Regions from separate parts of the Anaerospora sp. genome, predicted to be linked through region 1. Evidence: riboswitches for the same ligand, from Rfam matches in the RefSeq annotation. Region 1 holds a riboswitch; the other holds the start of a gene.
The links. A riboswitch is a leader RNA that binds a small molecule or an ion and turns the genes downstream of it on or off. The one in region 1 is predicted to bind cobalamin.
Positions count from the first base shown of each region.

Region 2: another riboswitch for cobalamin. It lies ahead of cobT (nicotinate-nucleotide--dimethylbenzimidazole phosphoribosyltransferase); the one in region 1 lies ahead of RTR76_RS02590 (MotA/TolQ/ExbB proton channel family protein).

Region 1 covers NZ_DALZUO010000002.1:124,163-130,942, reverse strand. Annotated here, with positions in the region: gene RTR76_RS02615 (FAD-dependent oxidoreductase) at 1-936, opposite strand, end outside; gene RTR76_RS02610 (amino acid permease) at 1,158-2,552, opposite strand; tRNA gene RTR76_RS02605 (tRNA-Leu) at 2,840-2,924, opposite strand; gene RTR76_RS02600 (energy transducer TonB) at 3,240-3,965, opposite strand; gene RTR76_RS02595 (biopolymer transporter ExbD) at 3,971-4,381, opposite strand; gene RTR76_RS02590 (MotA/TolQ/ExbB proton channel family protein) at 4,381-4,986, opposite strand; cobalamin riboswitch at 5,176-5,360, opposite strand; gene RTR76_RS02585 (LysR family transcriptional regulator) at 5,594-6,478, opposite strand.
Region 2 covers NZ_DALZUO010000008.1:22,339-30,777, reverse strand. Annotated here, with positions in the region: gene RTR76_RS08680 (DUF6385 domain-containing protein) at 1-1,027, shown strand, start outside; gene RTR76_RS08675 (DUF6385 domain-containing protein) at 1,101-1,958, shown strand; cobalamin riboswitch at 2,072-2,268, shown strand; gene cobT (nicotinate-nucleotide--dimethylbenzimidazole phosphoribosyltransferase) at 2,367-3,425, shown strand; gene cobT (nicotinate-nucleotide--dimethylbenzimidazole phosphoribosyltransferase) at 3,455-4,546, shown strand; gene RTR76_RS08660 (extracellular solute-binding protein) at 4,701-6,020, shown strand; gene RTR76_RS08655 (sugar ABC transporter permease) at 6,138-7,010, shown strand; gene RTR76_RS08650 (carbohydrate ABC transporter permease) at 7,040-7,858, shown strand; gene RTR76_RS08645 (sn-glycerol-3-phosphate ABC transporter ATP-binding protein UgpC) at 7,944-8,439, shown strand, end outside.

The DNA of each region.
Region 1 (6,780 bases):
CCGAACAGTAAATCCGCTATTAACAACCAGGCCTGCTGCATCACCGGCAATCATAACACCATCGGCAAAAAGCTGAGGAAGCGCTGAAATCCCACCTTCCGGAATAAGGTGTGCAGAATACTCGATAACCTCTCCACCTTCAATATAACGGGAAATAGATGGGTGGTGTTTTAACGCCTCAGCGATATCCGCTACCGGAAGTTTCGCATTCTTCCAGCTAAGAGAATCAACGACCATCCCCAGTGAAATACTGTTCTTATTCGTATAGAGAAATGCACCGCCGCTGATGCCTTTCGTACATTCGCCAACACACAGCATTGCCGTACCAACATCACTGACTGTATTAAATCGCTCATTAATTACCGCTTCAGGCAGTTGAACGATATGCTTAATCCCTAATGCAATATTTTTGAGCTCTAATGGCTTAATAATCCCAGATCTCTCCGCCACAAGAGAATTAACGCCTTCAGCACTAATCACTAAATCAGCTTCAAGCTCTTCATCTCCGATTTTAACACCGCAGACCTTCCCGTCCCTCATAAGAAACGTGTCAACGGTACTGGCCGGAATCATCATGGCTCCCGCATCTTCTGCTTTTGCCGCTAGCCACGCGTCCAGCTTGCTCCTGAGTACCGTATAAGACTGCTGGTTGACCGATGAAAATGTTGAGTCGATGGCAACGCTTGTTTGCGGTGTCATCATCATCATCATTTCTCTCGTTACCTCCCGTTCAAGCGGAGCCTCCTGCCATTCGTCACCCAATAGTTTTTTAAGCGCATATGTATAAATACGACCGCCCGTCATATTTTTTGCGCCTGGCCCTTTGCCCCGGTCGACTAACAATACTTCCCGCCCGGCTTTTGCCAGCTGATAAGCAGCTGCGCTGCCTGCAAGTCCGGCACCAATGACAATAACCTGAAATTTTTCATCTGCCAAAATGTTCACCCCTCCAAAAATAAATAAGATTTCTAGCAGAACTTTACCATTTCACGTCATAGCGTGAAAAATCTGTAATTTCATTATGCCACAAACATATTTGCTATTCAATGAAAACAAAGCCGGTGGTTGCTATGTAATAAGAAAAGCCAATCACTCCAACTTTAATTTACCTAAAGTTGGGAGTGATTGGCTTTCGTATGAGCCGGCTATCCAGTTATTTAAGAGCGGCTCAAATCCACTTTCTCCAAAGGGATCAGTTTTGTCTTTTTCACATATTTATAGCCTAAGTAAGCTGCTAAAAACACGGGAATACCAATATACGATACGGCTACACCATACCAGTCAATAGTCCCGCCTAAAAAGGCATTGTAATTTTGCCCAATTATGACGATAGAACAAAGGGCAAAGGCAAACAACGGTCCGAAGGGAAACCATTTAGCCTTATACTTCAATTCGCTTAAGTCCCTCCCTTGTTTAATGAAGGCCCGCCGGAATCTGTAATGACTAATGGCGATTCCCAGCCAGGCGATAAAACCAATTACACCAGTTATATTTAACAGCCAGGTGTAAGCGGTACCGTCACCGACAAGCGAGGTTAGAAAAGCAAGTAATCCGAAAACAGTTGTTGCATAAAGAGCGTTAGCCGGTACTCCCCGCTTATTCACTTTGCCAAAAAGCTGTGGCGCTTTGCCTTCCTTGGCCAAAGCATACAGCATTCGCGAGGATGCATACAAAGATGAGCTCCCGGCTGAAAGCACCGAAGAAAGAATAACTGCATTCATAATAGATGCAGCCGTTCCTAAGCCTGCACGGGAAAACACTAATGTAAAAGGACTGACAGCGATGTTCTCTACATCGTTCTTCAACAAATTTTCATCCGTATAGGGCAGTAAAAAACCAATAATTAATAAAGCTCCAATGTAAAACAGCAAAATGCGCCAGAATACAGTATTAATAGCCTTAGGCACATTTTTTTCCGGTTCTTCACTCTCACCAGCAGCAATTCCCACCAGTTCCGTCCCTTGAAAAGAGAATCCTGCGATCATAAAGATACTTAATATCGCACCAAATCCGCCCACAAAAGGAGCTTCTCCGGTATGCCAATTGGCAAAGCCGGGTGATGAAGTGTTGCCAAAGCCGAGAAGCACGGCAACACCAACAAATAAAAAAACGACAACTGTGATTACTTTAATCCCGGCAAACCAGAATTCACTTTCACCGTATGCGCGGGTAGATAATAAGTTCAATATAAACAGCATGACTAAAAACAATCCACTCCACACCATGGCAGGAATATCCGGAAACCAGAATTTCATAATAATAGCTCCGGCAACTAACTCCACTGCCAGACAGGAAGCCCAGTTCAGCCAGTAATTCCAGCCTACGGCAAAGCCTAGCGCAGGATCAACAAACCGGTTGGCATAGGTGCCAAATGCCCCGGAGACAGGCAAATAGGTAGCCATTTCTCCCAGGCTGGTCATCAAAAAATAAACCATAATGCCAATTACACCATACGCGAATAAAGCTCCGCCTGGCCCTGCCGTACTAACAGAGGCACCGCTGGCGACAAACAAGCCCGTACCAATAGCACCGCCGATTGCAATCATATTCATGTGGCGTGCTTGCAGGCTTCGCTTTAACTCACCCGTTTCTGTGTCTATTACATGGGGATTGCTGCTGATTTGGTTTTTTTCAGTTTTTAAATTGCTGCTCATAGGATTCACTCCTTTTTTACTTTTCCAGGAAACGGAATTTTATTACATTAAATACGAAGTCTATTCCACGATCGTCCCCCGCTTCTTCCCCAGCGTCTGAATTCAGAATACTTCTTCTATCTGCAATCAGCGATTATAAAAAGGAAAAAGGCTCCAGAGAAAACTCTGAAGCCCCCTATATCCTATGGTGCGGGAGACAGGAATTGAACCTGCACGCCGTAAAGCGCTAGATCCTAAGTCTAGTGCGTCTGCCAGTTCCGCCACTCCCGCATGTATGAAGTCAGCAATTGCGAGCTTCCAGAGAATTTTCCTTTCCTGGAGGCGATCACTTGATGTGATCTCACGCACCTGACATAAGAATATTACCATAAACAATATCCCTTCGTCAAGCGTTTTTTTCTGTGCATGCTGACTTTTTTTCATTATTTTTTTCAGTTACAGGTTTTCCTCAATATTTTTCTGCCCCATCACCTAACCGATGCGCTCATTTTCACCGCTGGCCATTGCTTGGCAGCTGAGTAGCTGCCTGCAATCAGCAACTTCCAGGGATATGAGCTAAACGGAAAAGCCTGCACTTAAATATGCTTAATTCAGACGAAATTTAACTTCTACCGTAGTAATACACACTACCGGCTGCCCATTGGCGGAATCGCGGGCAGGCACAAATCGCCACCGCTCAACCGCTTTTACTGCAGCCTCATCTAATTCGTTTCTCCCTGAAGAACCTACAACCCAAACATTGCTGGGCTTGCCATTCTCCATGATTTCCATTTTAACGGTTACACTTCCTTCTACTCCATCGCGCCTGACACTTTCCGGGTAACGGGGCTCTACTTTCTGCAAAATCCGGGGAGGCGAAATGAGACCTTTTGTCGCGCTGCCGGTGCCGCCGCCCGAACCTGCTCCTGAGCCTGATCCAGAACCGCTTCCTGCAAACTCACCTCCGCTTCCAGTTCCCTGCGACGAGAACCTATTAGCTGAGCTCGAAAACGCTTGAGCAGCTGCCTCAGTCTCCGTTATGACCGATTCAGCTTCTGCGATCTCTGCAATTACCTGCTGTTTTACTGGTACAGTCGTCTTCATAACCATTTCCTGCTGTGGCACCGTCTGACTAGCCGCCAGTGCCGGACTGCCTGGCGCAGAGCTTTCCTGCATTCCGGGATCTGCAATTAGATCCAGCTCCACCACAACAGGCTCGGCCACCGGAATCGTAAAGATATGTGCCGCAAACCAGCCAATACAAATGATCAGCCCTATATGTATAACAATAGAAAACGCCAATGCCCGCAGCCATTCATTACGTTTGCTCATACTGCTCACCTTGCCTTAGCTTCTGTGGCAATAGCAATTCTGCGAATACCTGCCTGTTTTAACTCATCAAGTACAGCCACAACCCGGCCATGCTCCGTATGCCGGTCTGCCCGGAGAACAACCGCTAGATCCGATTTTCGTGCAACTTCGATTTGCATCCGTTTTGCCAGCACCTCTACAGGGAGTTCTTCCTGATCAACAAGTACTTTGCCAGTCTCCGTTATTGTCACCGCAATCGGTTTCTCCAAGTCTGTCTGCGCAACAGCAGCTTGCGGCAAATTGACGGGAATTGACTTTTGTTCTACCATATACAGCGTGCTCATCATAAAGAACACCAGCAGGAAAAAAATAATATCAATCATGGGAATAATCATCAGCTTAGGCGACCGCTCCAGTCGTGAACTGCGCAGCTTCATTACTCATCACCTGCCACACTGTCTAGAAAAACAGAGCAGGCTTGCTCCATATCGGTTACGACGGCATCAAGCCGATGACTGTAATAACTATGTACAAGCAGAGCCAGAACAGCTACACACAAGCCTGCCGCTGTCGCAACAAGCGCTTCCCCCACACCGCCGGTAATGGCCATTGGCTGTCCTGATTTCACATTAAACACGCTGAAGGACTGAATCATGCCAACAACAGTCCCTAATAATCCGAGCAATGGCGACAAAGTAACAATCGTATCCAGATAACCAAGGTTTCTCCGCAAATTAGCAGCCTCAAGCTGAGCCGCATTTTCTAACGTACTTTCCAGCTTGCTGGTATATTTTATCCTTGTCAGACCGGCAAGCAAAACTTGCGAAACAGCCCCTTGGGTCTGCGTGCAAACCGCAGCTGCCCCCGGCCAGTCCGCGGCCTTCAGTTTGGGTTTGAGAGCTGCCAGCAGCTTTTCCAGCTCCGTATCAGCACTGCGATAATAACGAAAACGTTCAACTGCTATAGCAACCACAAACAGCGAACACAGGAGTAGCGGATACATAACCAGACCACCCTTATTAAATAACTCAAAAAAACTCATCTTTCATTCTCCTCTCGTACTGTGCAAAATGGAAATGACGGATATAAGCGAAACATCCGGCAAAAACATAAAAACCTTCCTGATCAGCCCAGGAAGGTCTAGTTATTAGAGAAATCTTCAGATAGAACTGGCCGGAAAGCCAAGAAGGAAAATCGCTCTAGTAATCCCCTTCCCATCGCTCGTGGGTATGACGGTGATTGTTAAACAGGCAGTTCTCCTGGCTTTAGGATCATCACTTACCCAAACCTTCCCAAGACTTTTCGCCTCAGTGGTATCTCTTGGGTTTGCTCCCCGTTACAGTGGCGGGACCGCGCCGGCTTTACACCGGTCTTCCCTATTAAGCCCCGCAGGGCACCTATTTCGCTCATGAAATTGTATTGATAATAGCACTATTTATTGATATTTGTCAAATCTCTTTTAAATCTGACGATTTCTACCAAAGCAATTAGTGTCTTGACAAAGTTAAATCTTAGTTTAGCCAGCGTAGATTTTTTCGCACTGCTGCGTTGTCGTCGCCTTACATATTCTCGATATGCGCGGACTCCTCCGCCTTGCATTGCAAAAAAATCTACACTGTCTAATTCTAATTCACAACTTTGACAAGACACTAGTTTTCTACCGGAAATGAATCTTTAATAAAATCGATAAATGCTTTTAATGCATTCGATAGATATTTGTCTTTACGCCAAACAAGTCCTGTTTGAATATTAAGGGGATGTTCCAAAGGGCGGCTGCTAATATTGGTCTGTTTTTGGGCAACTACATCAAGCAAAAAGGAAAGTCCAATCCCCTGTTCCACTAAATTAATAATGGTTTGTACTTGCCTTGTTGAAAAAATAACTTTTGGTGCAAACAAATGCTTTTTACATTCTTCCATAATAATCTGCCGGTTATAGGTATCTTCCTGCAGCAAAATAAACGGTTCATCCTGCAGCGCTGCAATCGGTATTTGCGACAAAGCACTCAACCGATGTTCATGAGGCAGACATACGACAATTTGACGTTGAACAACAGGCATTGTTTCCATTGCTGTTAACTGATTATCAAAAAGAACGCCAAAACCAATATCCAGCTTGCCCTGCTCAAGCAGCCGCAAAATGGAAAGCGTTCCCTGCTCGACAATTGTCAATTCAAAATTCGGATACAAACTTCGGAATTTACTGAAAATGTGGGGGAACAAAAATACACCAATCATCGGTGGAATTCCCACTTTAATTGATCCCGTCTGCATAGTACGGTAATCCTGCATTTCTGAAACGGAATCATTAACACGTCGCAAAATATCATTCACATGCTGTAAAAATAAATTGCCTTCTAATGTGAGGCTTAAACTCCTTTGGCTCCGGTCAAATAAGGGTACTTTTAACTCTTCTTCCAGCTTCTGCATGGCAACCGTAAGCGACGGTTGGGTTAAGTGCAATACCTCGGCAGCTTTCGTTAAACTGTTTAACTGGCTTACGACTTGAAAATACTTCAAATGTCTGAGTTCCATAGTGAGTCCTCTCCTCATTTAAACAATCCCTTGAGTTTTACGGGAAGGGTTTTCATTATAAGAGAGACCAACTTGATTGCTCAAATAATCCCCTTCCCATCGCTCGCGGGTCAACAGCGATCGGCTGTATTCAGTTGTAAACCTGCAACTATGTCCAACCCTTCCTCTAGTTAAAAAATCCAGAAAAGTCCGACACTAAAATAACCCTCCCTGAGTTCTACAGGAAGGGTAAGTATTATAAGAGAGATCAACCTGAATAAGCCCCCGGCGCAAAATACACCGGAAAAGATTAATGCTCGAAT
Region 2 (8,439 bases), on a different contig from region 1:
GGGATTAAGTGTCACAGGACCAGTAAATGGCTTAATTGTAACTGCCCCCGCATCGGGATTAAGCGTAACACCGCCTGTTGACGGCTTTGCCATAACGGCACCTGCTAATGGCTTACTGGTGACTGCCCCTGAATCGGGCTTAAGTGTAACCGGTCCTGCAAATGGACTGATCGTCACCGCCCCTGCATCGGGCTTAAGTGTCACAGGACCAGTAAACGGTTTAATTGTAACTGCCCCCGCGTCGGGATTAAGCGTAACACCGCCTGTCGACGGCTTTGCCATAACAGCGCCTGCTAATGGCTTGCTGGTAACTGCCCCTGAATCGGGCTTAAGTGTAACCGGTCCTGCGAATGGACTGATCGTTACCGCTCCCGCGTCAGGCTTAAGTGTCACAGGACCAGTGAATGGCTTAATTGTAACTGCTCCCGCGTCGGGATTAAGCGTAACACCGCCTGTCGACGGCTTTGCCATAACAGCGCCTGCTAATGGCTTGCTGGTAACTGCCCCTGCATCAGGCTTAAGTGTAACCGGTCCTGCGAATGGACTGATCGTTACCGCGCCTGCATCGGGCTTGAGTGTAACAGGACCTGCAAACGGTCTGGTTGTAACTGCTCCTGCAGCAGGATTAAGTGTAACACCGCCTACTGGTGGCTTGCTGATTACCAGTGCAGGTCTGTCTGTAGTTTCTGCATTGGCTACAACTGATGTAACCGAAGCGAAGACTGGTATTGTGGATATAGCCGGCTCACCATCTAATCCATATGTCGTACTTGGTGTAGCCCAGTATTCGTTTGGTTTGGTTAATCAGTCAACATCAGAACCTAATGCTCAGGCTGCGGCTAAGCTGCAGGTAAGTCCAGATGCGATAAACTGGTTCGATAACAGCTCTGTGGTTACTTTGAGCCCGGGAAGTGCAGATTGTCTAGTAGCATCAGTATTCTTAAAATATGCCCGGGTATATTATTCTGCTGTCAATGCAGCTAGTTCAGTTGATCTCACGATATTCTTCCAGGGTCAAACCTCATAATAGAATCTGTAAGGCATTTTGTCTCCAACCTTTTGTTGGAGACAAAATACATAAGTAAGGAGGGAATCGTTGGATGGGGGTGAAGACGGTTAAGCCGCCTATTCGCGCCGCTACAGCAACCACCAGCAAACAGGGGCGGCAGCTTTGTGACAAGTATACATTGCTTGTTGGCAAGGAAAGGGAAGTTTTTCAATCATTACTTGCTTTTGATACTGCTTCGCTGCCTTTGATGCAGGCAATCGTCAATGGGACGCTTACACTTTATTTATATGAAAATCTTTTTCCTAATCGGAAGAAAGCGATTGCTGTCCATCGGATACTTTCTCCGTGGAAGGAAAATAGGGTTCGCTTACAGGACCTTATCATTGATCCTGTTCCTGTTTGCCTGTCAGTTATTCAAGGCAATAATAAATTTATTGATTTTGACATTACTCCGTTAGTTCAAGAATGGCATAGTGGTACAGCAGCAAACTTAGGAATTCTTTTGAAACCAGCTGACAACAGTTATAGCAAGCAATCTGGCATTAGCGGATTTTGCAGCAGAAATTGCTGTAATTCCCTTTGCTGGCCAGCTTTACATATATCATTTATTGACTACAGTCCTGCTCAGAATTGCAATCCCACACTTGAGTTCGATTGCAGGGTGAGCACAGGTAGTGTGGTCCAAACAGCGTGTACTTTGAATGTATTGCAATACATGTACACTTACTTTGTTATTAATACAGGGAAAAGCGGTGCCTTAATCGCACTGCAAATCAGTCCTGACGGGATAAACTGGATTACCGAAGGCGAACTGAACTCCATAAGGCCAGGAGAAACAAAGCCGCTTATTCCTAATAGCATAGCTAAATATGCCCGTCTAGTTTTCCAGTCTGATGAATCAGGCCAGAGCGCTAGTCTTGCTATATGTGTGCGAGGTTATTTAGCATAGCCTACTGTTCGTACATAGCCGATTTTCGTAAAGGAGTTGCTGCATCGGATAAGATGGCAGGACAAGCAGATGTGCGTTGACGGCAGGAATATGTCCTGCTATAATGACATCAATTGGATAAAAGCGGTTGAGGTGCCGCCAACGTTTGTTGGGGGAGAATAGGGAAGTCTGAGCGGGATAACAACATCTTGCATAGGCGCGGGCCCACCACTGTACCGGTGAGATCTTGCAATGCCACTCGTAAAAGGGGAAGGCGCAAATCGTCGATGATTCGGGAGCCAGGAGACCTGCCTTGATACCGTGCTAACATCCTTCATGGAAAAGAAGGCTTTTTTGGAGTTACCAAAGAGGCCTTTTATTTTTTCCCAAATTTGCAAATTCAGTAATTCAGGATAATGGAGGTCAGTTATGAGTTTATTGCAAGAAACGCTACAGAAAATTGTGCTGCCTGATGCAGTGACGATGGAGAAGGTGCAAAGCCGTCTGGACAGCCTGATTAAACCGCAAGGCAGCCTTGGACGCTTGGAAAGCATGGTTAAACAATATGCAGGTATTGTCGGACAGGTGCACCCCGAACTGCCACGTACTTGTATGGTAATTACTTGTGCCGATCATGGCGTTGCCAGACAGGGCATTAGTGCCTATCCGATAGAGACAACACTGGGGATGACTGCGAACTATCTTGTCGCCAAAGGGGCCAGTGCCAATGCATTTGCTAATTATTGCGGTGCTGATATGGTGGTTGCAGATATGGGAGTCGCGGGTGACTTATCCCATGTTCCCGGCCTTTTGCAGCGTAAAATAGCATATGGGACCGAGGATTTTACACAAGGGCCGGCCATGACACGTGAGCAGGCGATACAGGCGATTGAAACAGGAATTGAAATTGTTAATGACCGGGTAAAGCTGGGGTACAATAGTTTCAGCTTAGGCGAAATGGGAATCGGCAATACGACTGCCAGCGCCGCTATCGTATCTGCTTTCACTGGATTCACTCCGGAGCAAGTTACCGGGCGGGGAACAGGAATATCCGATCAACGAATGATCGTAAAAATCAATGCTGTGCGCCGTGGATTAGAAGTTAATAAGCCAGACAGGCAGGATGGTATTGATGTACTGGCTAAAGTAGGCGGCTTTGAAATTGGCGCATTAGCTGGAGTTGTGCTGGGCGCAGCGGCTAATAAATGTGCAGTTATTATTGATGGGTTGAATACTACTGCCGCTGCACTGATCGCCAATGCGATTCATCCTATCTGTAAAGATTATATGTTTGCCTCTCATTTATCCGGTGAGCCTGCTCATATTCTGGCATTGCGCTTTTTGAATCTTGAGGCGTGTGTGGACATGGGTGTCCGCTTGGGAGAGGCAATTGGGGCCTCGGTAGTAGTGGATATGCTGACGATTTCAGTCAAAATGGTCAATAATATGAAGACTTTTGAAAATGCAGGGGTCTCCAGACAATTATAGGGTGGGAAATATTCGCAGGAGGATAGAAGATGATTGAAGAAAGCATCTCTTTAATACAGCCGTTAGATCGAATAGCCATGGAAAAGTGCCAGCTGAGGCTGGATAACTTAACAAAACCTTTAAATAGTTTACATTCTTTTGAACACTTGGCTCTTCAAATGGCAGGCATTACCGGTCTTCCCCGGCCGCAAAATATCAAGAAGAGTATCATTTTGATGGCGGCTGATCACGGAGTAGCAGTAGAAGGGGTAAGTGCTTATCCGCAGCAGGTAACAGTGCAGATGGTAAAAAATTATATAGACGGTGGGGCTGCTGTAACAATATTTGCAGAGCATGTTGGCGCCCAGCTTGCGCTAGTTGATATCGGTGTGGCGAATGAGCTGCCGCCTGTACTTGAGCTGCATCATGAAAAGATCGCCTTGGGGACAGGGAATATTGCCGTTGGCCCGGCGATGACTCTGGAACAGGCACGCAAGGCAATTGAAGTGGGGATCAAGATAGCCCGCCAGGAAATTGCGAAAGGTTCGCGCGTTTTAGGACTGGGAGAAATGGGAATCGCCAATACTACTGCCGCCACAGCAATTATCGCCTGCTATAGCAGTTTGCCTGTTGCTGAGCTATGCGGTCGAGGTACGGGAATTTCCAATGAAATTTTTAACAAAAAAATTCAGGTGATTGAAACCGCTTTAGCCGTTAATCAGCCTGACAGTAATGATCCCATTGCAGTTTTGAGCAAAGTTGGCGGGTTGGAAATTGCCGGATTGGTTGGCGTTATCCTGGCCGCTGCTTCAGGCGGGGCCGCAGTTATAGTAGATGGATTGATTACGACGGCAGCAGCACTTATTGCGGTTAAAATTGCACCAAATGTCAAAGACTATCTCATAGGATCACATATTTCCACTGAGCCTGCTCATAAAGTTGCACTGGATATGATTGGAGTTGCTGCCCACCTGCATTTGGATATGCGGCTGGGAGAAGGAACAGGAGCCGCCTTGGGAATGTCGCTGGTTAATGCAGCTTTGCATGTCATTAATGACATGAAGACATTTGGCGAGGCCGAAGTTGAGGTAGCGCAAGATGGTCCCGGTGCACTGAAGCAAACAAAGAATGTGAAAGATTAAATAAAAAATATTACGATTTTAGAAATTAATTTTCACATTAAGCAGGTAGGTTGGAAAAAATACAGAATATTATATTCTGAAATTGCATGTTCTCTGCGTTTGTGGAGGGACATGCAGTAAAATTGCCAACAAAGACAACAGGAGGGATTTCCAAATGAAACGGTGGCCATTATTTATTATGCTGCTGTCGCTAACCCTGCTATTTACCGGCTGTGGAGGTAAAAAACAGGAAGCACAGCAGGACGGACAAAAATTTGCTGGCAAAACAATTCGTTTTGTCGCAACTAACCATCCTTACCCCGAAGCGATTAAGGCTCTAATTCCTGAATTCGAAAAACAAACCGGCATTAAAGTAAACATGGAAAGCTATTTTGAGGACCAACTGACTCAAAAACTGACAGTTGAAATGACTTCCGGCTCTTCCACCATCGACGTATTTATGACACGGCCTCTGCAAGAAGGCCGGTTGTTCTCCAAAAATAAATGGTATGAGCCATTGAATCCGTACCTCAGTGATGCAAACAAAACGCCTGCAGCCTGGGATTGGGCAGATTTCCAAAAATCTGCTGTTGAAGCAACAACCTTAAATGGTACTACATATGCAGTGCCAATTGTAAGTGAATGGCAGATGCTGTTTTACCGCAAAGACTTGTTTGAACAGGCAGGCTTAAAGCCACCTACCACTTTAGAAGAGTTAGAAGCAGCAGCCAAAAAACTGCATAACCCGGAAAAAGATATCTATGGTATCGTTTCACGAGGCCAGCGCGGTGCTGCTGTAACACAGTTCTCCAGCTACCTGTTTGAATTTGGTGGAGACTTCCTGAAAGATGGAAAATCGGTTATTGATACACCTGAAGCTGTAAAAGCTATTCAATTTTACGGCAGAATTTTAAAAGAGTACGGACCTCCCGGCGTAACCAATATGAGCTGGCCGCAAGCACAAGCTTTGATGGCGAGCGGTAAGGTTGCTATGTGGACTGACGCGAGTACTTTATTACCCGGACTTCTTGATCCGCAAAAATCCAAAATAGCTGATAAAGTCGGACTGGCACCATTTCCTGCCGGACCCTCTGGCTTTAAGCCCTTTAACGTAGTTCCATGGGCCGTATCTGTATCGGCGCAATCCAAGAATAAAGATGCTGCCTGGGAATTTGTAAAATGGCTGTCCAGCAAAGAAACAATGAAAAAAGCTCAATTGGCAGGCAACACAACTGCACGTAATTCCATCTGGAGTGATTCTGAAATCACAGCTAAGCTGCAGCCTGGTCTTGCTGATATTGCCAAGAAAACAGCTGCAACGGCAACTCCTTATGATCGTCCGCTCATGACAGCTGTTGTTGAAGCACGCGATGCTATTGGAGACGTAATTGTAAAATCAATTGAATCCGGCGGTACTGCCGATATCCAAAGCCTGGCTACTGAAGCAAATGCGAAAGTAAACGAATTGCTGCAGAAGTCCGGTGAAGGTAAATAGTTTTTTTGAAGAGAATAGGGATGGTGCGGCTTCTTGCTAGCCGCACCATCTTAATCACTAGTACTTAAGCAGGACTGCAAATTTTAGGACAAGTGTGCTTGTAGGAGGAAGTTAAGCGTGAATCATTATATAGAGCGCAATATACATTGGATTTTCCCGCTACCGGCTGTTGTCTTTGTTGTATCAATGATGGGATTTCCTGTATTGTACACGCTTTGGGTAAGCTTGACCGATTGGTCTATGGCCTCTGGCGGAGAAGCGAATTTTGTTGGGTTAAGCAACTATATAGCTTTGTTCAAAGATGAGCGTTTTTATAATTCGGTATGGTTAACTGGCTATTTTACTATTTTAGCGGTTGGTGTTGAAACTGTCCTGGGAGTTGCAATTGCGTTAATACTTAACCGGGACTTTAAAGGTCAAAATATTGCTAAGACAATTCTATTGCTGCCGATGGTAGCAACACCTGTTGCGATCGGCTTGGCCTGGACGTTATTTTATGAACCGACAATCGGGTTAGGTAATTATGCTCTTAAGCTGTTAGGCTTACCTGCATCCAGCTGGCTTGCTTCAAAAGATAGCGTAATTCCGGCACTGGCAATTGTTGATATATGGGAATGGACCCCGATGGTAACATTGATTGTTCTTGCCGGCTTGGCTGCCTTGCCGACAGATCCCTTTGAAGCTGCAGAAGTAGATGGAGCTACCCGATGGCAGGTACTCCGTTATGTGACACTGCCGCTGTTGCTGCCAACAATCCTGATTGCTGTTATTTTGCGTAGTATTGATGCCTTTAAAACTTTTGACATTATTTATACTATGACGGCTGGCGGACCAGGCTTTGCCTCTGAGACGCTAAATATTTACGGATATAACCTGGCCTTCGGCTATTTCCGCTTTGGTGCTGCATCTTCAGTTCTTGTGGCCCTTTTGGCTCTGGTTCTCGGTTTCAACTTGCTGGTACTATGGACGCGGAAGAAGACAGAACAGTAATTTTATCGGATTAGCTGAGGTGGTGTAAGATGAAAAACGAATCGTTATTAAGCAAGATCCTCTGGGGCGGTTTAGTAGTTCTGGTACTTATTCCGTTCTTGTTCCCGTTTTTATGGATATTATCAGCCTCTTTTAAGACTCAAGCACAAATTGTGGCGATGCCTCCAGTATGGGTATTTACTCCTACGCTGGAAAACTATGCCAGAGTGTTTGTCGAGCAGGATTTTGGGCGGTTTTTATTAAACAGCTCGATTATAGCAGTCGGATCAACCGTATTATCCCTGGTGATTGGTTTGCCGGCAGCTTATACTATTTCCCGGTACAAACAAAATGGGCTGGGAATTTTTATTCTGATAGCGCGACTCATGCCGGGTATTTCGTATTTGATTCCCTGGTATATTCTGTTTTCAAAATTACGCATGATCGATTCTTTTGCAACGCTGATTGCCAGCCATATGCTTGTTGGGCTGCCTTTAATCGTTTGGATTATGGTCAATTATTTTGATGGGCTGCCTCATGAACTGGAAGAAGCGGCACAAGTTGATGGCTGCACGTTGCAAGGGGCGTTTTTCAAAATTGTTCTGCCTTTGTCAGGACCTGGAATCATTACGGCTTCAACTTTATCCTTCCTTTTCTCCTGGAATAATTTTATGTTCTCCTTAGTGCTTAGTGCTGAGGAAACGAAGACATTACCGATTGCGGTATATAATTTTGTGTCGTATGCAGATGTTAGCTGGGGTCCGGTTATGGCCGCGACAATTGTTATTATTGCACCAGCTATTATTTTAACGATGGTATTCCAACGGTATGTTATCAAAGGCTTGACTATGGGAGCTGTAAAGGGGTAGTACCTTGTCAGCCCTAATCCGGTGAATACTGATTTAGAACTGACAAGGTACTACTGGTAATTTATGAAAAGTGGGGTTTGAAGTAATGGGACGTGTTGTGTGTGAACACATAGAAAAGAAATTCGGAGATGTCATTGCCGTTAATGATTTTAACGTAGAAATAAACGACAAAGAATTTGTCGTTATTGTTGGACCTTCAGGATGTGGCAAATCGACATCTTTGCGAATGATTGCCGGACTGGAAAAGCAAACGGGAGGCAATATTTATATTGGGGAAAAGCTGGTGAGTGACAAGCCTCCTCGGGACCGCAATATTGCCATGGTGTTTCAGAATTATGCGCTCTATCCGCATATGAATGTGTATGACAACATTGCCTTTGCGCTGAAACTGCGCAATTTACCTAACGATGAAATTGACCGTAAAGTAAAAGAGGCAGCAGAGATCTTGGGAATTACCAGCTATTTACAGCGTAAGCCCAGGGAGTTGTCTGGTGGCCAACGGCAGCGTGTTGCACTTGGACGGTCGATTGTCCGCGAGCCAGAAGTATTTCTCATGGATGAACCGTTATCAAATTTAGATG